Regions from separate parts of the Streptomyces sp. NPDC101178 genome, predicted to be linked through region 4. Evidence: riboswitches for the same ligand, from Rfam matches in the RefSeq annotation. Region 4 holds a riboswitch; each other region holds the start of a gene.

Region 1 (4,982 bases), on a different contig from region 4:
CGAGGAGGGGCGGAAGGCCTTCCTCGCCGAGCACGAAGCCATCGCGCGGGGCTGGGGACGGGCCCGGGAGGCCGGGGCCGATGCCGGTGGTGAGCAGGCTCAGGAGATCGCCCGGCGGCACTGTGCGTGGCTGTCGTCGTCCACGGCGGCGAGCGGCGCGTCGGGCCGCGTGCCGGGCCGGGCGGCGGACAAGGAGCCCGGCCGCTCCTACGTCATCGGACTCGGCGAGATGTATGTCGCCGATCCCCGCTTCGGAAAGAACTACGATCGCTACGGGGACGGCACCGCCGCCTTCGTACGGGATGCACTGACGATCTACGCCGAACGCCGGCTCTCCGACTGACCACGGAGGGCCTCGGCACCAGGCCCGCTTCCCCCTATTCGGCCGATGACGGGTCGCCGCACGGCGCGGCTCCGGGAAGCCTGGGCGGGGCGCGGTACCGTCCGCAGCCGTGGCCGGACCGGGCAGCAGGAGTGCACAGGTGGTGGGGATGGCGGAGAAGGGGCGCGGGCTCGTGAAGGCGAGCCTCGGGATCCCCGGGCGGGCCGCGCCCGGCTCGACGGGGCGCGGGAAGCCGGTGGTGGCGCGGAGCAAGGGGACGCGGCGGTTCGTGCGGCTGCTGCCGGTGCTGCTGATCGGCGGCGGGCTCCTCTTCGACTCGCTCGCGCCGCCCAACTTCACCGCCGTACCGCTGTTCGTGGCCGCGCCGCTGATCGCCGCGCCGTTCTTCTCGCTCGCCAGCACCATCCGTACGGGAGTGGCCTCGGTCCTCTCCGTCATCGCGATGCGGATCCTTGACGGCACCTCCACCCAGGTCGTCCCGGTCATCGAGATGATCACGGTCCTCACCGCCGCGGCCCTGGCCCTCGTCATCAACGGGGTCGTGCGCCGCAGCAACGAGCAGCTGGCCTCGGCGCGGGTCATCGCGGAGACCGCCATGCGGGCCGTGCTGCCGACGCCGGCGGAGCGGATCGGCGGGCTCCAGGTGGCGGCGCGGTACGAGGCGGCGCAGGCGGACGAGTTCGTCGGCGGGGACCTGTTCGCGGTGGCGGACACTCCGTACGGGGTACGCCTGGTCGTCGGCGACGTGCGCGGCAAGGGGCTGGACGCCGTGGAGGCGGTGGCGGTGATCATCGGCGCGTTCCGGGAGGCCGCCGAGCAGGAGCGGTCCCTGGAGGGCGTGGCGCAGCGGCTGGAGCGGGCGCTCGCGCGGGAGGGGACGCGGCGGTACGGGCTGGACGCCATGGAGGGGTTCATCACCGCCGTCCTGGCCGAGATCCCGCCCGGCTCGGCCTCGCTGCGCCTCGTCAACCGCGGCCATCCCGAGCCGATCCTGCTGCACGCGGACGGGGCCCTGGAAGTCCTGGCCCCGAGCGTGCCCGCGATGCCGCTGGGGATGGACCTCGGGGTGTGGCCGGACCGGTCCGACGAGTGGGAGCTGCCCGCCGGTTCGACGCTGCTCGCCTTCACGGACGGCCTCTCCGAGGCGCGCGACGCGAACGGCGCGTTCTACGACCCGGCGGCCCGGCTGCGCGGCCGTATCTTTCCCGGCCCCGAGGAGCTGCTCTCGGCGCTCACCGACGACGTACGGCTGCACACCGGCGGCCGGTCGACGGATGACATGGCGCTGCTCGCGGTCAGCCGGCCTGCGGAGGGGCAGCCGCCGCGGCGGACGACGGTGAAGATCGTCGGCCGGGGCGATGACACGGTGCGTAATCGATGAGCACCGCTCCGCATAACAGTTGACACACCATCAGAAAAAGAGGTGTGGGCGGGAGATCGCCAAGTCGTCCGATTCGGGCGGCTTGTGGGCGGTAAGTCCCCGTCGAAGCCGTTAATGATCAACAGGAACAGCTTGGAATCGGGCCCGTCTGTCTATTAACGTTCGATAACGCAGTGCGGTCGTCCCAGCCGTCGTCAGAGACGGCGCCGTGCGCGAGCGCCGAATTCCGCAAGGGAACCGGGGAACCACCTACATGGGGTGAATCGGACGCCTGTGTCTCCATCGTGAGGCAGAGGGGCCCGTAGGAGACCTTCCTGCTCCGAACCCGTCAGCTAACCCGGTAGGCGAGAAGGAAGGAAAGGAGTGCGCCCACGTGGCGTCCAATCACCCTGCCCCTGAGGCCCCGTCACCCTTCACTGCCGATGGCCTCGGTGGTCCGGAGCGGACGTGGGAGGAGTGGAATCCCACCGCGGAGTCCGTCCGTCCCGTGCGCGGTAAGCACCGCGTGGCCAAGCAGCGGGGTCTCGCCCGTAGCTCCACCGTCCTCGGGGTCGGCGTCATAGCGGCCGTCGGTGCGGGTGGCATGGCCACCGCTCAGAGCAAGCCACCGGTCTCCATCTCTCTTCCCGATTCCATCGCGGACAACCTCCCCGACGCCAAGTCCCTCCCCGGCGTCGGGGCCTTCATGTCCGACGACGCCGAGGACGCACCGGTCCTCGCCGCCGCTCCGCTCACCTCCGCCGGCATCACGACCGCCGAGGCCGAGCAGGGCACCACCGGCGCCGGTGAGGCCCTGCGCGCCCGGATCCTCCAGCAGGCCGAGCAGCAGCAGGCCAACGCCGACGCCGAGGCCAAGGCAGCCGAGGAGAAGGCCGCGGCCGAGAAGGCCGCCGCCGAGGCGAAGAAGCAGCAGGACGAGGCCGAGGCCAAGGTCAAGGCCAGGATCGCCGCCGAGAAGAAGGCGGCGGAGGAGGCCGCGGCGAAGAAGGCCGAGGAGGAGCGCCTCGCCAAGCTCCGCGCCAGCTACACGCTGCCGGCCTCCTCGTACACGATCACCTCGACCTACGGCCAGTCCGGCGCCATGTGGTCCTCCGGCCAGCACACCGGCCTGGACTTCGCCGGGGCGGCCGGTTCGCCGCTCAAGGCCGTGCACAGCGGCACCATCACGGAGGCCGGCTGGTCCGGTTCGTACGGCTACCGCACGGTCCTCCAGCTGGAGGACGGCACGGAGGTCTGGTACGCGCACCAGTCCTCGATCGACGTCTCGGTCGGCCAGCAGGTCAGCACCGGCGAGACCATCGGCCGCATGGGCGCTACCGGCAACGTGACCGGTGTCCACCTCCACCTGGAGGTCCACACCGCGGGCGGCTCGGCGATGAACCCGGTCGCATGGCTGAACAGCAAGGGCCTCTCCGTCTGAGGCACCCGCGCCCGTAGGACCCGAAACCCCGGCAGCCCTGACGCTCACCCCCCGACGTCAGGGCTGCCGGTCCGTCCGGCGGGTCCAGGGCGGGAACAGAGGGCTCCGGCGCGGAATATGCGGCTCCGGCGCGCGGAACGCGTCGCTCCGGCACGGAATACGGAACTCCGACGCGGAATGCGCCGCACCGGCACGGAATGCGCCGCACCGGCACGGAATGCGCGGCTCCGGGATGGAATACGCCGCTCCGCCGCCGCCGTTGAACCCGGACATGACTTCTCTCCGCACGCTCGGCAGCTCCGACCTCCAGGTCTTCCCCCTCGCCCTCGGCGGCAACGTCTTCGGCTGGACCGCCGACGAGGACCGGTCCTTCGCCGTCCTGGACGCGTACGCCGCGGCCGGCGGCAACTTCGTCGACACCGCCGACGCCTACTCCGCCTGGGCCGAGGGCAACCGGGGCGGTGAGTCGGAGACCGTCATCGGCGCCTGGCTCGCCTCCCGCGCCAACCGCTCCGACATCGTCGTGGCCACCAAGGTCGGCGCCCACCCCGATTTCCAGGGGCTCTCCGCCGCCACCATCAAGGGCGCGGCCGAGCAGTCGCTGCGCCGCCTCGGCACCGACCACATCGACCTCTACTACACGCACTTCGACGACGAGACCGTCCCGGTGGAGGAGATCATCACCGCCCTCGACCAGTTGGTGAGGGACGGCAAGGTGCGCCACATCGCCGCCTCCAACATCAGCCCGGAGCGCCTCCAGGAGTCGCTGGACTTCTCCGAGCGCGAGGGCCTGGCCCGGTATGCCGCACTCCAGCCGCACTACAACCTGGTCTCCCGCGCCACCTACGAGGGCCCGCTCCAGGAGACCGCCGCCCGCGCCGGCCTCGCCGCCGTCCCGTACTACGCGCTGGCCTCGGGCTTCCTCACCGGCAAGTACCGCCCCGGCGCCACCGTGGAGAGCGCCCGCTCCGCGAAGGCGGGCGAGCACCTGGAGTCGGAGCGCGGCCGCATGGTGCTGGCCGCCCTCGACCGTGTCGCCGCGGAGCGGGGTGCCGAGATCGCGACGGTGGCCCTCGCCTGGCTCGCCGCCCGTCCCACGGTCGCGGCCCCGATCGCCTCGGCCCGCACGGTCGAACAGCTCCCCGCGCTGCTGGCCGTCGCGGACCTGGAGCTGACGGAGGCGGAGCTGGCGGCCCTCACGGAGGCGTCGGCCTGAGCGGGCTCGCCCGAACCGCCTTACGAGGGAGGCGGGGTGGGGCCGGACGGGCTCTGCCGGCCGTACGGGTACGGCTGCGGGGGCGGGCCGCCGTACACGGTTCCATGCCCCTGCCCGTAGCCGTAACCCTGCCCGTACCCGTAGCCCTGCGCCTGCGCCTGCGTCTGGCCCTGCCCGTATTCCTGTCGCTGTCCGTACGGCGTCGGCTGTCGGTACGGGTGTGGGCGCGGGCCGGTGCCGGTCATCCGCGCCGCGTGGGTGAGGGCCGGGGCGGCGATGGCGCGGCGTTGCCAGAGGTGGTGCAGCAGCTCCCGCTCCCGGACGGCGAAGTCCGGTCCCACCGCGTCATGGCGGGCGCGGCGGCGCAGGCCGGCCAGGGTCGTCGCGAACGACTCGTACTCCGCCACCGCGCGCGCCGCCGCCCGGCCCCGCGACCGGTCCTGCCTCCCGTGCCAGTGGCGGGCCAGATCGCGCGCCACGCCCCGGGTCCGCATCGAGGAGAGTGCCAGCGGCTCGACCGGGGTCAGCCAGCCGGCCGTGGCGTACGCGGGCAGTTCGGCGGCGAGCGTCCGCAGCTCGCGCCGGCGCCACCAGATCGCCAGCCAGGTCGCCAGCCCGAAGA
Region 2 (4,982 bases), on a different contig from region 4:
GGAGCTGGGCAACCTCTACGACGGCAGCTACCGCGCGGCGCTGGGCCCGCGGGCCTGTCCGCTCGCCGTGTGCGACTGCCACATCGGTTATGTGCACCTGGAGACGCTGCCGCTGTACGACGTGTTCGCGGGCGGTGTGCTGGAGCGGATACCCGCCGGGTTCGGCGCGGGCCCGGCGCCGGGCGGGCCGGTGGTGCCGGGCCCGTCCCGGCGTACGCTCCCGCTGCTCGGCCCCTGACCCCTACAGCGGCAGCAGGTCCGGCCGCTTCGCCGCGACGTGGTCGCCGGACGACTCGCCGCGCAGCCGCCGGCCGATCCACGGCACCAGGTACTCCCGCGCCCACTGGACGTTGTCGCGCCGCGCGTCGAAGGGCGTGCGCTGGGCCTGCGGCGGCCACGGCTGGTCCGGGTCGGCCGGCACGTCGTGGCCGAGGACCTGGGCGGCGCGGAGCGCGACCCGGGTGTGGCCCTCTGGCGACAGGTGGAGCCGGTCGGCGTCCCACGCACGCCGGTCCTGGACCGAGCGCAGCGACCACAGGTCGAGCACGGGGCACCGGTAGCGGTCGGCGATGGCCCTCAGATGCACGTTGTACGTGGCGATCTTGCCGCGCATGTGGCGCAGCACCGGAACGCCACGGGTGTCGAACCCGGTGGTGACCATGACGGTGCCGACGGCCCCGGTCAGGTCGGCGACGGCCCGCTCGAACCGCTCGGCCAGGTCGTCGGGGTCGGCGCCGGGCCGGATGATGTCGTTGCCGCCCGCGCAGAAGCTGACCAGGTCGGGGGCGAGTTCCTTGGCGCGGGGGATCTGCTCCGCGACGATCTGGTCGAGGAGGCGTCCGCGCACGGCGAGATTGGCGTAACGGAAATTGCCGTGCCGGGTCTCGTCGTCCGGGTTCGTCGCCGCGTCGGGGGCCGGGAGCCGGTCGGCGAGGAGCACCGCGAACCGGTCCGCCCAGCCGACGAAGGTGCCGTCGGGTCCAGGGTCGCCGACGCCCTCGGTGAAACTATCCCCGATCGCCGCGTACGACCCGATGATGTTCTGCTGCTGGGTTCTCGAATCGTCTGCCACAAGCCCATATCCTGCACCGTTCAATGTGACCTACGCGACCGTAATAAGGGGTTGACGGGTGGTGACATAGACCACCTGGTCAGATTTGGGTAAAGCCGGAATAAGTGGAGGGGCGGTGCGCCGCCGCGCACCGCCCCTCGTTCACTTCTTCTCGCCCTCGGGTCAGAGGGAGACGCCGTGCTGCCGCAGGTAGGCGACCGGGTCGACGTCGGAGCCGTAGCCGGGGCCGGTGCGGACCTCGAAGTGGAGGTGCGGGCCGGTGGAGTTTCCGGTGGAGCCGGAGAGGCCGATCTGCTGGCCGCCGGTGACGGTCTGGCCGGCGGAGACGCTCAGCGAGGACTGGTGGGCGTACTGGGAGTACATGCCGTCCTCGTGCTGGATGACGACCTCGTTGCCGTACGAACCGCTCCAGCCGGCCGAGACCACGGTGCCCGGGCCGATGGCCTTGACGGGGGTGCCGGAGGAGGCCTGGAAGTCCGAGCCGGTGTGGTAGCCGCTGGACCAGCTGGCGCCGGAAGCGCGGTACTGGGTGGTGACGTTGGCGTTGTCGAGCGGCGCGGTCCAGCCGGAGCCGGTGGCCTCGGAGGAGCCGGTCTGCGTGGCGGCACCGGACTCGGCGGCGGCGTCGGACTCGTCGGCCGAGATGGTGTCCGCCTTCGGGGCCGGCGCGGCCTTCTTCGGGGCGGCCTTCTTCGGCGCGGCGGCCTTGGGGGCCGGAGCGGACTTCTTGGCCTCCGAAGGCGCGGCGGAGCCGGTGGCCTTGGCGCCGAGGGTCAGCTTCATGCCCGGGAAGATCAGGCTCGGGTTCTCACCGACGGTCGAGCGGTTGTCCTGGTACAGCTTCTGCCAGCCGCCCTTGACCTGGTGCTCGGAGGCGATCTTGGCGAGGTAGTCGCCGGAGACGACGGCGTACGTCTTCGCGGTGGTCTTCGCCGTGGCGGGCGCGGCCTGCGGAGCGGCCTGGGCGGCGACCGAGGCGGCGGCGGGCTTGACGGCGGGGGCCGCCTTCTCCGCGGCGTGGGCGCCGGTGGCGCCGAACAGCGGGAGGGCGAGTACGGCGCCGCCGGTGCCCGCGGCGAGGACGCCGCGGTGGATCGGGCCGGACTTGGGACGGCGGTGCTTACCCTTTGCGGGCATGGGGAAGTTCCTCTCCGGCGCCTGCGAGGTGAGCTGTCGGGTTCGGGCTGGAGATGCCCGGCCGCCGGATGGCGACTTCACCCCGAGCCGGTCCGGATCGCTCCGGGCCGGCGGCTTACCTGGTTCCCCCGCTCCTGCCACACGTGAGTGGGTGGGTGCGAATTCCGGGCGGCGGCAGGATTAGGCGGTCCGTCCGGATTGACGGTGACCGTAAACGAGTCGGGACGACAGGAACAAGCCGTCGGTTCCGCCCCGGAATCATCGATTCAATTTCGATCCGGATTTCCCGTCACACTCCGTGGATTACGGATCTTGGCTTTCCTTGCGGATACCGGGAAAACGCCTCGGAGCCACCGCCACCGTCCGTCACGGATATGATCCCGCTCACCCGCGGATTCCCATCTCCCCCATTAGCGGGGCATGTTCTGCGAAATGCACCAATACGGACATGCCCCCGGCGGGACCCCTGACGCACCGTCAGCCAGCCGATGGTTGCCTGGTGAACCGATGTCGTATCGTCACAGGAGCGCCCTCGCCGGAGAGCCGCGCCGACGCCAGAGATTCCAGGAGCCACCGTGACGCAGCAGGTGCCGCAGGTCCCGCCGACCGAGACCGCACTGACCGGAGTCCGCAACTTCCGTGACGTGGGCGGGCTTCCCACCACGGACGGGCGGCACACCGCCTTCGGCCGGCTCTACCGCAGCGGCCACCTGGCGCACGCCACCGCCGAGGACGCGCTCTTCCTCGGCGGGCTCGGGCTGCACACCGTCTTCGACTTCCGCAACTCCGCCGACCATCAGCTCGACGGGTACGACATCGAGCTGGCCGGTGTCCGCAATGTCAGCATTCCGCTCTCCGACCCGGCCGACGGCGCCGAGTTCTGGCGGCTGGTGCGGGACGGGAACATCGAGCAGCTGCGGTCGATCCTGGCCGACGGCAAGGGCAGCGAGCGCATGATCACCATGTACCGCTCGACCATCGTCGACCGCACCGCCGAGCACAGCCGCGTCCTGCACGCGCTGGCGGAGGACAGCGTGCCGGCCCTGATGCACTGCGCGGCCGGCAAGGACCGGGCGGGCCTGTCGATCGCGGTCTCGCTGCTCGCGGTGGGCGTCGAGCGCGAGGCGATCGAGGCGGACTACCTCAAGTCCAACGACCCGCACCGCCGGTACAAGGTGAAGCGAACGGACATGTCCGAGACCGGGATGTCCCCCGAGGTGATGGAGCTGCTCAATCCGCTCTTCGGCGCGCAGGCCTCCTACCTCGAAGCGGCGTTCACGGCCATCGACGAGACCTGGGGCACGACGGACCGCTATCTGGCGGAGGGCCTGAAGGTCTCCCCGGAGACCCGGGAGCGACTCCGCGAGCGCCTGCTCGACCGGGGCTGAGCAGTTATTCGGCGCCCGCCACCACGAAGAGCAGGTAGAGGAAGGCCGCGATCACGTGGCCGACCACCAGGTAGGCGAAGAGCCGGATCACCAGGCCGCGCGGCATCCGACGCTCCTGCGTGTCCTTGGTGACCTTCGGGCGCCTCGGGGTCAGCGGGTCGTAGTGCTCGGAATCGGACATGACGGTCCTCTCTGCCGGCCTCGCGGCCGGTGGGTACGAAGGCTCCGGTGGTACGGAAGGGCGCGGCGGTGAGCAGGGCGCCGGGGTCATCGCGGGTGGAGCGCGCTGCCGAGGCAGAGCTCGGCCGCGGGGCTCTGGAGCAGGGAGTGGACGAAGAGCAGCTCCGCCCCGCCCCGGTCCAAGGCCGCGATCCGGTGCGGGGTGAGCGAGTCGAAGTGGGCGCTGTCGCCCGGGTCCAGATCGTGCACGGTCTCCCCGAGCGCGACCCGCAGCCGCCCGCCGAGGACGTACAGCCACTCCTCCCCGGGATGCACCCGCACCAGATCGCCCTGGGCGCCGTACGGGACACGGACCCGCAGCGCCTGCATGGCGCGGCCCGAGCCGCCGGCCCGGCGGTACATCCAGCCGTCGGCCTCGGCCCCCTCGAACGCGCCGCCGCGGACGACCGCCTCGCGTTCGGGCGGCTTCTCGCCGAGCAGCTCGGAGACCGTCGTACCGTAGATGCGGGCGAGGCCGAGCAGCATGGGCAGCGAGGGCTGCCGGCGGCCGGTCTCCAGCCGGGAGAGGTGGGCCGGGGAGAGTCCGGCCCGCTGGGCGGCGGTCTCCAGGGTGAGGCCACGGCCTCGGCGCAGGTCGCGCAGGCGGGGAGCGACGGCGGGGAGCTCGTCGGCCGCCCCTTCGTCCGGAGGGTTCATGTGTCCATTGGGCCAGGAACTTTCCTCCGGGGCAAATAACTTGCCCAGGAGGCAAAAGATCAGCGGTTGGCCACCGCCTGCTTGACCAGCGTCCGGCCGAAGTCCCACAGCAGACCGCCGCCGCTGTGCGCGTCGTCCATGACCTCGGTGAACGCCGCCACGAAACGGTCCACCTCCGCCTCTCCGATGATCAGTGGCGGGATCAGCTTGATCACTTCCAGGTGGTCACCGGAGACCTGGGTGAGGATGCGGTGCTTCTGGAGCAGCGGCACCACGACCATCTGGGCGAAGAGCCCCTTGCGGGCCGCCTGGAGCATGGTCCAGCGGCTGCGGAGCTTCAGCGAGGACGGCCGCCCGAACTCGATGCCGATCATGAGCCCGCGCCCGCGTACCTCGTGCAGCAGCTCGTAACGGTCCACCAGGGCGGAGAGGCGCTCCCGCAGCAGATCACCGGTGCGCCGGGCGCCCGCGACGATCTCCTCGTCCTCCATCACCGTGAGCACCGCGAG
Region 3 (4,982 bases), on a different contig from region 4:
CGCCCTTGTAGATGCCGACATGGCTGATGTCGTCGTAGAAGAAGACCAGGTCCCCGGGTTGGAGGTCGGACGTGGCGACCCGCGTGCCCACCTTCACCTGGTCCCAGGTGGTCCGGGGCAGCGTGACGCCGGCCTCCCGCCAGGCCGCCTGGGTCAGCCCCGAGCAGTCGTACGAGGACGGGCCCGACGCCCCCCACACGTACGGCTTCCCGATCTGGGCGCGCGCGAAGGCCAGCACCTTCTCGGCCTTGGCGGAGTAACCGCTGCCGGCCCCGGTGCCCGTGCCCGTACCGGACCCCGGACTCGTCCCCGTACCGCTGCCGGAACCGGAACCTGAGTCGCTGTCTCCGCCGGACTCCTTCGCGGCCTCCTCGCGCGCCTTCCTCTCCGCCGCCTCGCGCTCCTCGCGCTCCTTGGCCTCGGCGGCCTGGCGGGCGGCGAGGCGCTCGGCCTTCTCCTTGGCCTCGGCCTCCTTCTTGCGCTCCAGCTCCGCCAGCCGCGCCTTCTCCTCCGCGGTCAGCCGCGCGAGCAGGGACCGGGCCTCGGTGAGCTTCGTCTGCACCTTCTGCTTGCTGGAGCGGAGCGTGGTCTGCGCCTCGGTGAGCGACTCCAGGCTCTGCACGGCCTCCGCCCGCTTCTTCGATGCCGCGGCCTGCTGCGTACGGAAGTCGTCGACGGCCTTCTGCTGCCGCTCGGTCGACCGGCTCATCAGCCGGCTCTGGTCGAAGTACGCCTGCGGGTCGTCCGCCAGGAAGAAGGTGGCGGTCGGCGCGATGCCGCCGGTGCGGTACTGCTCGGCCGCGAAGGCGCCCAGCTCCCGGCGGGCCTCGTTGATCTTCTCGGTCCGCTTCGCCACGTCGGAGAGCAGCGTGTCGACCTTGGTGCGCTGGGCGGTGGAGGCGGCCTTCGCCCGGTTGTACTGCTGGGTCGCGCTGCCCGCCTGCCGGTAGAGCTCGTCGACCTTCTTCTGCACGTCCTCGATGGCCGGCTTCGGCTCGGCGGGGGCCGCGGTCGCGCTCTGCGTGGAGAGCAGCGTCACCGAGGCCAGCGCGGCCGTCGTGAACCCGACGGCAGGGGTGGTCGTGCGCACCTTCGTGCGCGGCTTGCGATGCGATGCCAAGACCGGCATCTCCTTCCGTGGACCGCCTACCGGGTTAGCTGTCGGGTTCGGACGGAACGGAAGGCTGTCCTACGGTCCGTTGTGCGAGGGTACGGACCGATTCACCCCGGTTGTGCGTGTGGGTCCCCGGTTCCGAACTGCTGGGAGGCAGCACGGATTCGGCAGAGGTGGCCGTGAGACGCGGTTCGTCTCAGGGAGATTACGGATCACCTGACCGAGCACGCTAGCCAACCGGTGGTACCGCTGGGAAGGAGGATGAGCGATATGCCCGATACATTTTCGTGACCTTTCCGGATCCGGGTCCCCCGCACCCCCTCCGACCGGGCCTTCCTTCACGGAACGTGGACGTCCGCTCTCCGTGCGTACGGCCGGGAACGGTCCCTTCCGGGTCCCATCCGGGCCGCTTCCGGCCTTCGGCGGAAGGTTGTCGGTGCGGCCGCCTAGACTCGGGAGGCGATGAGCAGCCTCTTTGACGACAACTTCCTGACCGGCCTCCAGTCCTCGGAGGACGGCCCGCCGCCGCCCCCCGAGGACCACGCACCCGAAGCGGTGCCGGAGGGGCTCTTCGAGGGCGTCTACGACGCGCCTCCGCCGCCGCGCGAGGGGTATTACCGCGACGGTCACCCGCGCCCGGTGATCGACTCCGCCGCGCTGCTCGACGGGCTGAACACCGAGCAGCGCGCAGCCGTCGTGCACGCCGGGTCCCCGCTGCTCATCGTCGCCGGCGCCGGCTCCGGCAAGACCCGCGTGCTCACCCACCGCATCGCCCACCTGCTGGCCGAGCGCGGCGTGCACCCGGGGCAGATCCTCGCGATCACCTTCACCAACAAGGCCGCCGGCGAGATGAAGGAGCGCGTCGAGCAGCTGGTGGGCCCGCGCGCCAACGCCATGTGGGTCATGACCTTCCACAGCGCGTGCGTCCGCATCCTGCGCCGCGAGTCGAAGAAGCTCGGCTTCACCTCGTCGTTCTCGATCTACGACGCCGCCGACTCCAAGCGCCTGATGGCCCTGGTCTGCCGCGATCTCGACCTGGACCCCAAGCGCTACCCGCCGAAGTCCTTCACCGCCAAGGTCTCCAACCTCAAGAACGAGCTCATCGACGAGGAGACCTTCGCCGGGCAGGCCGCGGACGGTTTCGAGAAGACGCTGGCCCAGGCGTACGCGCTCTACCAGGCCCGCCTGCGCGAGGCCAACGCGCTGGACTTCGACGACATCATCATGACGACGGTCCACCTCCTCCAGGCCTTCCCGGACGTCGCCGAGCACTACCGCCGCCGCTTCCGGCACGTCCTGGTCGACGAGTACCAGGACACCAACCACGCCCAGTACACGCTGGTACGGGAGCTGGTCGGCCCGTCCGGAGAGGCCGCCGACGCCCCGGCCGAGCTGTGTGTCGTCGGTGACGCGGACCAGTCGATCTACGCCTTCCGCGGCGCCACCATCCGTAACATCCTCCAGTTCGAGGAGGACTACCCGGACGCGAAGACGATCCTCCTGGAGCAGAACTACCGCTCCACGCAGACGATCCTCTCCGCCGCCAACGCGGTCATCGAGCGCAACGAGAGCCGCCGCCCGAAGAACCTGTGGACCAACGCCGGCTCCGGCGCCCGCATCACCGGCTATGTCGCGGACACCGAGCACGACGAGGCGCAGTTCGTCGCCGAGGAGATCGACCGGCTCACCGACAAGGGCGACGCCAAGGCGGGCGACGTCGCCGTCTTCTACCGCACCAACGCCCAGTCCCGCGTCTTCGAAGAGATCTTCATCCGCGTCGGCCTGCCCTACAAGGTCGTCGGCGGCGTGCGCTTCTACGAGCGCAAGGAGGTCCGGGACGTCCTGGCCTACCTCCGCGTCCTCGCCAACCCCGAGGACGCCGTCCCGCTGCGCCGCATCCTCAACGTGCCCAAGCGCGGCATCGGCGACCGCGCCGAGGCCATGATCGACGCGCTGTCGATGCGCGAGAAGATCTCCTTCCCGCAGGCGCTGCGCCGCGTCGACGAGGCGTACGGCATGGCGGCCCGCTCCTCCAACGCCGTCAAGCGGTTCAACACGCTGATGGAGGAGCTCCGCACGATCGTCGAGTCCGGCGCCGGGCCCGCCGTCGTGCTGGGAGCGGTGCTGGAGCGCACGGGCTATCTCGCCGAGCTCCAGGCCTCCACCGACCCGCAGGACGAGACCCGTATCGAGAACCTCCAGGAACTCGCCGCCGTGGCCCTGGAGTTCGAGCAGGAGCGCGGAGAGGACGAGGGCAGCGGCACGCTCGCGGAGTTCCTGGAGAAGGTCGCGCTGGTCGCCGACTCCGACCAGATCCCCGACGAGGACGAGGACGGCTCCGGCGTCATCACGCTCATGACGCTGCACACGGCGAAGGGCCTGGAGTTCCCGGTCGTCTTCCTGACCGGCCTGGAGGACGGCGTCTTCCCGCACATGCGGGCCCTCGGCCAGACCAAGGAGCTGGAGGAGGAGCGCCGTCTGGCGTACGTCGGCATCACCCGCGCCCGCGAGCGGCTCTACCTCACCCGGGCGGCCATGCGCAGCGCCTGGGGCCAGCCCTCGTACAACCCGCCCTCGCGGTTCCTGGAGGAGATCCCGGAAGCGCACCTGGAGTGGAAGCGCAAGGGCCCGATGGCCGCCCCGGCCGGACCCACCTCGGGCATCACGTCCTCGCTCTCCTCCTCGCGCGCCCGCTCCGGCCCGTCGGGCTTCGCGACCCGGCGCTCGACGGAGAAGCCGACGGTCACGCTGGTGGCCGGGGACCGGGTCACGCACGACCAGTTCGGGCTCGGCACGGTGACGGCCGTCGAAGGCATCGGCGACCAGGCCAAGGCGACGGTCGACTTCGGCGACGAGCGCCCCAAGAAGCTGCTCCTGCGGTACGCGCCGGTCGAGAAGCTGTAGTCGGGAAGCTGCAGTCGAGAAGCGGCGGTCGCCGGAAGCTGTAGGAGGCGACGACGTCACGGGAGAGGGGCGGGACGGCTTGTCGCAGCCGTCCCGCCCCTCTCCCGTCGCTGACGCGCGTTCCGGTTCCGTCAGGTCGGCTCGACGCCGTGGCTGCGCAGCCACGCCAGCGGGTCCACCGAGGCACCGCCGCCCGGCCGGACCTCGAAGTGCAGGTGCGGGCCGGTGGAGTTGCCGGAGCTGCCCGCGTACGCGATGACGTCGCCGGCCTTCACCGGGCCGGAGCGGATCTTGGTGCTGCTGAGGTGGCAGTACCAGGTCTCCGTACCGTCGGCCGTCGTCACGATCGCCATGTTGCCGTAGGCGCTGTTGTACTGCGTGCGGACGGTGCCGTCGGTCGCGGCCATCACCGGGGAGCCGTAGCCGACGGGGAAGTCGATGCCGGTGTGCACGGACATCCAGTTGACGCCCGCCTGGCCGTAGTAGGCGCTGAGCCCGTGCTGCTTGACCGGCAGGACGAACTTGGGGCGCAGCGCCTCACGGCGTGCGGCCTCCTCCTCGCGCTTCTTCTTCTCCTCGACCTGCCGCTGCTTGAGGTCGATGCGCTCCTGCGTGCGGCTGGCGCGCTGGCGGAAGTCGTCGCTGCCCTCGGAGAGCTGCTCCAGCTGGCTGTCGAGCTTGTTGTTCGCGGCGACCGCCTTGACCGTGCTCGGATCGGCGACGGCCAGCGAGGCGGTCTTCTCCGGCTTCTCCTCGTCGCTGATCCCGCTGACGGAGGCGGCCGCGATACCGGCGACGCTCATCACGCAGGCGGAGGGGACCGCGACGGTCAGGAGGGCGGACCGCTTGGCGGGGCTCCTGCGGCGGGCCCGGCTGCGCGGGGCGGGGGCGCGGACGACGGTGCGGTCGACGGAGAGCGGGGAGGCTTCGGGGGCGGTGCTGTCGTCGCCAGGGGTGGCCTCCG
Region 4 (4,982 bases):
CGCGTGGCGGTGGCGCCGCCCGACGGCCGGGCCTGTCCGGTCGGCGCAGCCGGTGCGCGCCGGCGGCCCGCTCCGCGTGCAGGGCGGTGAGCGCCCTGGCCCGTTCCGCGTCGCCGCGCGCCACCGCGTCCACGATGGCTCCGTGCTCGGCCCAGGAGTCGACCGGGCGGGCCGGCTGCTCGACGGCGTACATCCAGGCGATCTTGTACCGGAGCTGGGTGAGCAGGGCGATCAGGCCGGGGCTGCCGGAGGCCTGGGCCAGGGTCTCGTGGAACCAGCCGCCCAGTGACCGCAGATCCTCGCCCTCACCGCGGCGGGCCCGCTCCTGGCCCAGCCTGACCAGGCCGCGGAGCACCTTGAGGTGGGCCTCCGTGCGGCGCTGGGCCGCGCGGGCGGCGCCGAGCGGCTCCAGGAGCATCCGCACCTCCAGCAGGTCGGCGGCCTCCTGCTCGGTGGGCTCGGCGACACAGGCCCCGGCGTGCCTGCGGGTGGTGACGAAGCCTTCGGACTCCAGGGTGCGCAGCGCCTCGCGGACCGGGACGCGGGAGACCCCGTACCGGCGGGCCAGCAGCTCCTCGGTGAGGCGGCTGCCGCGCTCGTAGACACCGGAGACGATGTCGTCACGGATTGCCGTGCATACCGAATGCGCGGGAATGCGCATGTCCGAACCTCCGCCTTCATCCCCGCGAAACGCGGCCGGCCGACGCCTGTTCCGTGACTCTAAGGCAATCTTCCGCAATTTCCGATGGCAGGCCCGAATTGATGGATATCTTCTGGCCAAAGGTCGGGGGCGGAGGGGATCGGTCCGGGCATTCCCGGCGCACGGCCGAAGGCCCCGGCGGGAAGCCGGGGCCTTCGGGAGGAGCGGTGGTACGCGGTCGGGTCAGACGTTGACGCCGTGCGAGCGCAGGTAGCCGACCGGGTCCATGTCGGAGCCGTACTCCGCGGTGGTGCGGGCCTCGAAGTGGAGGTGCGGCCCGGTGGAGTTGCCGGTGGAGCCGGAGAGGCCGATCTGCTGGCCGGAGGTGACCGACTGGCCGACGGAGACGCCGATCGAGGAGAGGTGACCGTACTGGGTGTACGTGCCGTCGGTCATCCGGAGCACGATGTTGTTGCCGTACGCGCCGCCCCAGCCGGCCTCGACGACCGTGCCGGCGCCGACCGCGACGACGGAGCTGCCCGAGGCGGCGCGGAAGTCCACGCCGGAGTGGCTGCCGGAGGACCAGAGCGCACCGCCGGACTTGTAGCCGGTGGTGACGTAGGAGCCGGCGACCGGGAGGTGGAAGGCGTTGAGGCGGGCACGCTCGGCGGCGCGGGCCGCGCGGGCCTCCTCCTCTCGGATCTCCTCGGCGCGGGCCTCGGCCTTGCGCTGGGCCTCCGCCTTGGCCTTGGCCTTCTCGGCCTTCGCCTTGGCCTTCGCCGCCTTGGCCTTGGCTTCGGCGGCCGCCTTGGCCTTCGCCTTCGCGACGGCTTCGGCCTGCCGGTGCTGCGCCTGCGCCTGGGCCTCGATCTGCTCGGCGATCGTGGCGTCGAGGGCGATGGCCTGGGTGAGTCCGGTCTCGGCGGCCTTCGGGGTCTCGGAGTCGGCTGCGGCGGCCGGGGAGGCCAGGGCGCCGAGGACACCGGTCGTGGTCAGGGCCGCGACGCCGGCGACATGAGCGCCGCGGCGCTTCAGGCGGCTCGGGGCACGGTGCTTCCCGGTGGCACGGGTGAACGCCATGGAGGTGCTTGATCCTTTCCTTCCTTCTCGCCTACCGGGTTAGCTGACGGGTTCGGAGCAGGAAGGTCTCCTACGGAGCTCCGCGCCGGTTCGCGGCACGGGGTTCCGATTCACCCCAGGGACTGCGTGTGGGTCCCCGGCTCCCCAGGCTCGCGCCTGACGGGGACTCGGCGATGGCTGCCCGGCGCCGCGGATGCGGCATACGGGTGACGGACAGCCGGGCCGACGCTAGACAAGGCGGCCGTCCGTCACCAAACGGACAGGGGGATTTGTCGCGCATCCCACAGGGCGTAGAGGGATTTACTTCAGCAAGACATGAAGAAAGGAACCAAGCGGACAAAAGGGAGAACCCCGGCGAATTACTCCTCGCTGGGGTTCTCTCCGTCCTGGTGTGTGCCGACGGTGTGTCAGCCGCTGACGACGGTCACCTCTCCGATGCCGAGCGCCTTCACCGGCTCCGCGATCTGTGCCGCGTCGCCGACGAGGACCGTGACCAGCCGGTCCACCGGGAAGGCGTTGACCACGGCAGCGGTCGCCTCCACGGTGCCCGTCTCGGCGAGGCGGGCGTACAGCTGGGCCTGGTAGTCGTCGGGCAGGTGCTGCTCGACCTGGTCGGCCAGCGTGCTCGCGACCGAGGCGGCCGTCTCGAACTTCAGCGGGGCGACGCCCACCAGGTTCTGCACGGCCGTCTCGCGCTCGGCGTCGGTCAGCCCTTCGGCGGCCAGCGTCCGCAGGACTTTCCAGAGGTCCTCCAGCGCCGGGCCGGTGGACTCGGTGTCAACCGAACCGCTGATGGCGAGCATCGCCGCGCCGCCCGAGTCGGGCCCGGTCGAGCGCAGGACCTGGGTGAAGGCGCGTACCCCGTAGGTGTAGCCCTTCTCCTCGCGCAGCACCCGGTCCAGCCGGGAGGTGAGCGTGCCGCCCAGGCAGTACGTGCCGAGCACCTGGGCCGGCCAGACGCGCTCGTGGCGGTCGGCGCCGATGCGGCCGATCAGCAGCTGGGTCTGGACGGCGCCGGGACGGTCCACGATGACCACGCGGCCGGCGTCGTCGGCGGTGATCGGCGCGACCGGGCGGGCCTGGGCCGTGTTGCCGGACCAGTCGCCGAGGGTGTCGGCGAGCAGCGCGTCCAGGTCGATGCCGGTGAGGTCGCCGACGATGACGGCCGTCGCGGTGGCCGGGCGGATGTGGGCGTCGAAGAAGGCGCGCACGGCGGCGGCGTCGATCCGCCGCACGGTCTCCTCGGTGCCCAGGCGCGGGCGGGACATCCGGGCGGTGGCCGGGAACAGCTCCTTGGAGAGCTGCTTGGCCGCGCGCCGGGACGGGTTGGCCTTCTCGTGCGGGATCTCGTCGAGGCGGTTGCCGACGAGCCGCTCGATCTCGCTCTCGGCGAAGGCCGGGGCGCGCAGGGCCTCGGCGACCAGGCCGAGCGCCTTGGCCAGCCGGGAGGCCGGGACCTCCAGGGAGACCCGGACTCCCGGGTGGTCGGCGTGCGCGTCCAGGGTGGCTCCGCACCGCTCCAGCTCTGCGGCGAACTCCTCGGCGCTGTGCTTGTCGGTGCCTTCGGAGAGCGCGCGCGACATGATCGTGGCCACGCCGTCCAGGCCCTCGGGCTCGGCGTCCAGCGGTGCGTCCAGGAAGATCTCCACGGCCACGACCTGCTGGCCGGGTCGGTGGCAGCGCAGCACGGTCAGCCCGTTGGGCAGGGCGCCGCGCTCGGGTGCGGGGAAGGCCCACGGCCGGGCGGTGCCCGGGGTCGGCTGCGGGTGGTACTCCATGGCTACTCCAGTCACGGCGGCGTCGCTCACTTGTCCGCCCCCTCGGGCGCGTCGGTGGCCTCTTCGGCGTCCTCGGACGGCTCGATGGGCTCGTAGACCAGCACCGCCCGGTTGTCGGGGCGCAGGGCCGCCGCTGCCGCCTCGCGCACCTCGTCCGCGGTGATGTCGAGGACGCGTCCCACGGCGGTCAGGGCGAGCTGCGGGTCGCCGAACAGCACCGCGTAACGGCACAGTTCGTCGGCGCGGCCCGCGACCGTCCCCAGCCGGTCCAGCCACTCGCGCTCCAACTGGGCCTGCGCGCGCTCCATTTCCTCCGGTGTGGGGCCCTCCTCGGCGAACCGGGCCAGCTCCTCGTCGACGGCGGTTTCGATCGTCTCCACCTCGACCCCGCCGGAGGTCTTCACGTCCAGCCAGCCCAGCGAGGGCGCGCCGGCGAGCCGCAGCAGGCCGAAGCCCGCCGCCACCGCCGTACGGTCGCGGCGGACCAGGCGGTTGTGCAGCCGCGAGGACTCGCCGCCGCCGAGCACGGTGAGCGCCAGGTCGGCCGCGTCACAGGCGCGGGTGCCGTCGTGCGGGAGGCGGTAGGCGGCCATCAGCGCACGCGCCGGGACCTCCTCGTGGACCACTTCGCGCAGCTGCTCGCCGATGATCTCGGGCAGGGTGCCGTCGCGCGGCGGCTGCTTGCCGTCGTGGGACGGGATGGAGCCGAAGTACTTCTCGACCCAGGCGAGGGTCTGCTCCGGGTCGATGTCCCCGACGATCGACAGCACCGCGTTGTTGGGCGCGTAGTACGTACGGAAGAACGCGCGGGCGTCCTCCAGCGTGGCCGCGTCCAGGTCGGCCATGGAGCCGATCGGGGTGTGGTGGTAGGGGTGGCCCTCGGGGTAGGAGAGGGCGGTGAGCTTCTCGAACGCGGTGCCGTAGGGCACGTTGTCGTAGCGCTGGCGCCGTTCGTTCTTGACGACGTCGCGCTGGTTCTCCATGGACTCCTCGTCGAGCGCGGCGAGGAGGGAGCCCATGCGGTCGGCCTCCAGCCAGAGGGCCAGCTCCACCTGGTGGGTGGGCATGGTCTCGAAGTAGTTGGTCCGCTCGAAGCTGGTCGTCCCGTTGAGCGAGCCGCCGGCCCCCTGGACGAGCTCGAAGTGGCCGTTCCCCTTGACCTGGCCCGAGCCCTGGAACATCAGGTGCTCGAAGAGGTGAGCCAGGCCGGTGCGTCCCTTGACCTCGTGGCGCGAGCCGACGTCGTACCAGAGGCAGACCGCGGCGACCGGGGTCAGATGGTCCTCGGAGAGCACCACACGCAGGCCGTTGGCCAGGCGGTGCTCGGTCGCTGTCAGGCCGCCGGAGCCAGCCTGTGCGGTGGCCGTGTGACCCATGGGCATGTACGTCCCTTCGATCGCGATACTGGACTTCCTGACCGGTACTTCCTGCCAGACCTGCCACTCTAAGCAAGCGCACCGGCACCTGGCGAAGTTCCCGTTCCG

What was found. A riboswitch is a leader RNA that binds a small molecule or an ion and turns the genes downstream of it on or off. The one in region 4 is predicted to bind cyclic di-AMP.
Region 1: another riboswitch for cyclic di-AMP. It lies ahead of ACIRR8_RS08580 (M23 family metallopeptidase); the one in region 4 lies ahead of ACIRR8_RS26995 (M23 family metallopeptidase).
Region 2: another riboswitch for cyclic di-AMP. It lies ahead of ACIRR8_RS14855 (LysM peptidoglycan-binding domain-containing M23 family metallopeptidase); the one in region 4 lies ahead of ACIRR8_RS26995 (M23 family metallopeptidase).
Region 3: another riboswitch for cyclic di-AMP. It lies ahead of ACIRR8_RS16090 (NlpC/P60 family protein); the one in region 4 lies ahead of ACIRR8_RS26995 (M23 family metallopeptidase).

The regions. Positions count from the first base shown of each region.
Region 1 covers NZ_JBIWOZ010000003.1:17,715-22,696, reverse strand. The annotation lists gene ACIRR8_RS08590 (MerR family transcriptional regulator) at 1-343, shown strand, start outside; gene ACIRR8_RS08585 (PP2C family protein-serine/threonine phosphatase) at 492-1,724, shown strand; cyclic di-AMP (ydaO/yuaA leader) riboswitch at 1,932-2,086, shown strand; gene ACIRR8_RS08580 (M23 family metallopeptidase) at 2,098-3,144, shown strand; gene ACIRR8_RS08575 (aldo/keto reductase) at 3,416-4,360, shown strand; gene ACIRR8_RS08570 (PrsW family intramembrane metalloprotease) at 4,381-4,982, opposite strand, start outside.
Region 2 covers NZ_JBIWOZ010000004.1:564,712-569,693, forward strand. The annotation lists gene ACIRR8_RS14845 (STM4011 family radical SAM protein) at 1-238, shown strand, start outside; gene ACIRR8_RS14850 (SGNH/GDSL hydrolase family protein) at 242-1,072, opposite strand; gene ACIRR8_RS14855 (LysM peptidoglycan-binding domain-containing M23 family metallopeptidase) at 1,235-2,209, opposite strand; cyclic di-AMP (ydaO/yuaA leader) riboswitch at 2,213-2,373, opposite strand; gene ACIRR8_RS14860 (tyrosine-protein phosphatase) at 2,785-3,597, shown strand; gene ACIRR8_RS14865 (DUF6126 family protein) at 3,602-3,778, opposite strand; gene ACIRR8_RS14870 (helix-turn-helix domain-containing protein) at 3,865-4,473, opposite strand; gene ACIRR8_RS14875 (aspartate aminotransferase family protein) at 4,533-4,982, opposite strand, start outside.
Region 3 covers NZ_JBIWOZ010000005.1:76,110-81,091, reverse strand. The annotation lists gene ACIRR8_RS16090 (NlpC/P60 family protein) at 1-1,129, opposite strand, end outside; cyclic di-AMP (ydaO/yuaA leader) riboswitch at 1,128-1,294, opposite strand; gene pcrA (DNA helicase PcrA) at 1,577-4,018, shown strand; gene ACIRR8_RS16080 (peptidoglycan DD-metalloendopeptidase family protein) at 4,150-4,982, opposite strand, start outside.
Region 4 covers NZ_JBIWOZ010000010.1:112,766-117,747, reverse strand. The annotation lists gene ACIRR8_RS27000 (GntR family transcriptional regulator) at 1-661, opposite strand, end outside; gene ACIRR8_RS26995 (M23 family metallopeptidase) at 884-1,720, opposite strand; cyclic di-AMP (ydaO/yuaA leader) riboswitch at 1,735-1,903, opposite strand; gene ACIRR8_RS26990 (M16 family metallopeptidase) at 2,128-3,498, opposite strand; gene ACIRR8_RS26985 (M16 family metallopeptidase) at 3,525-4,880, opposite strand.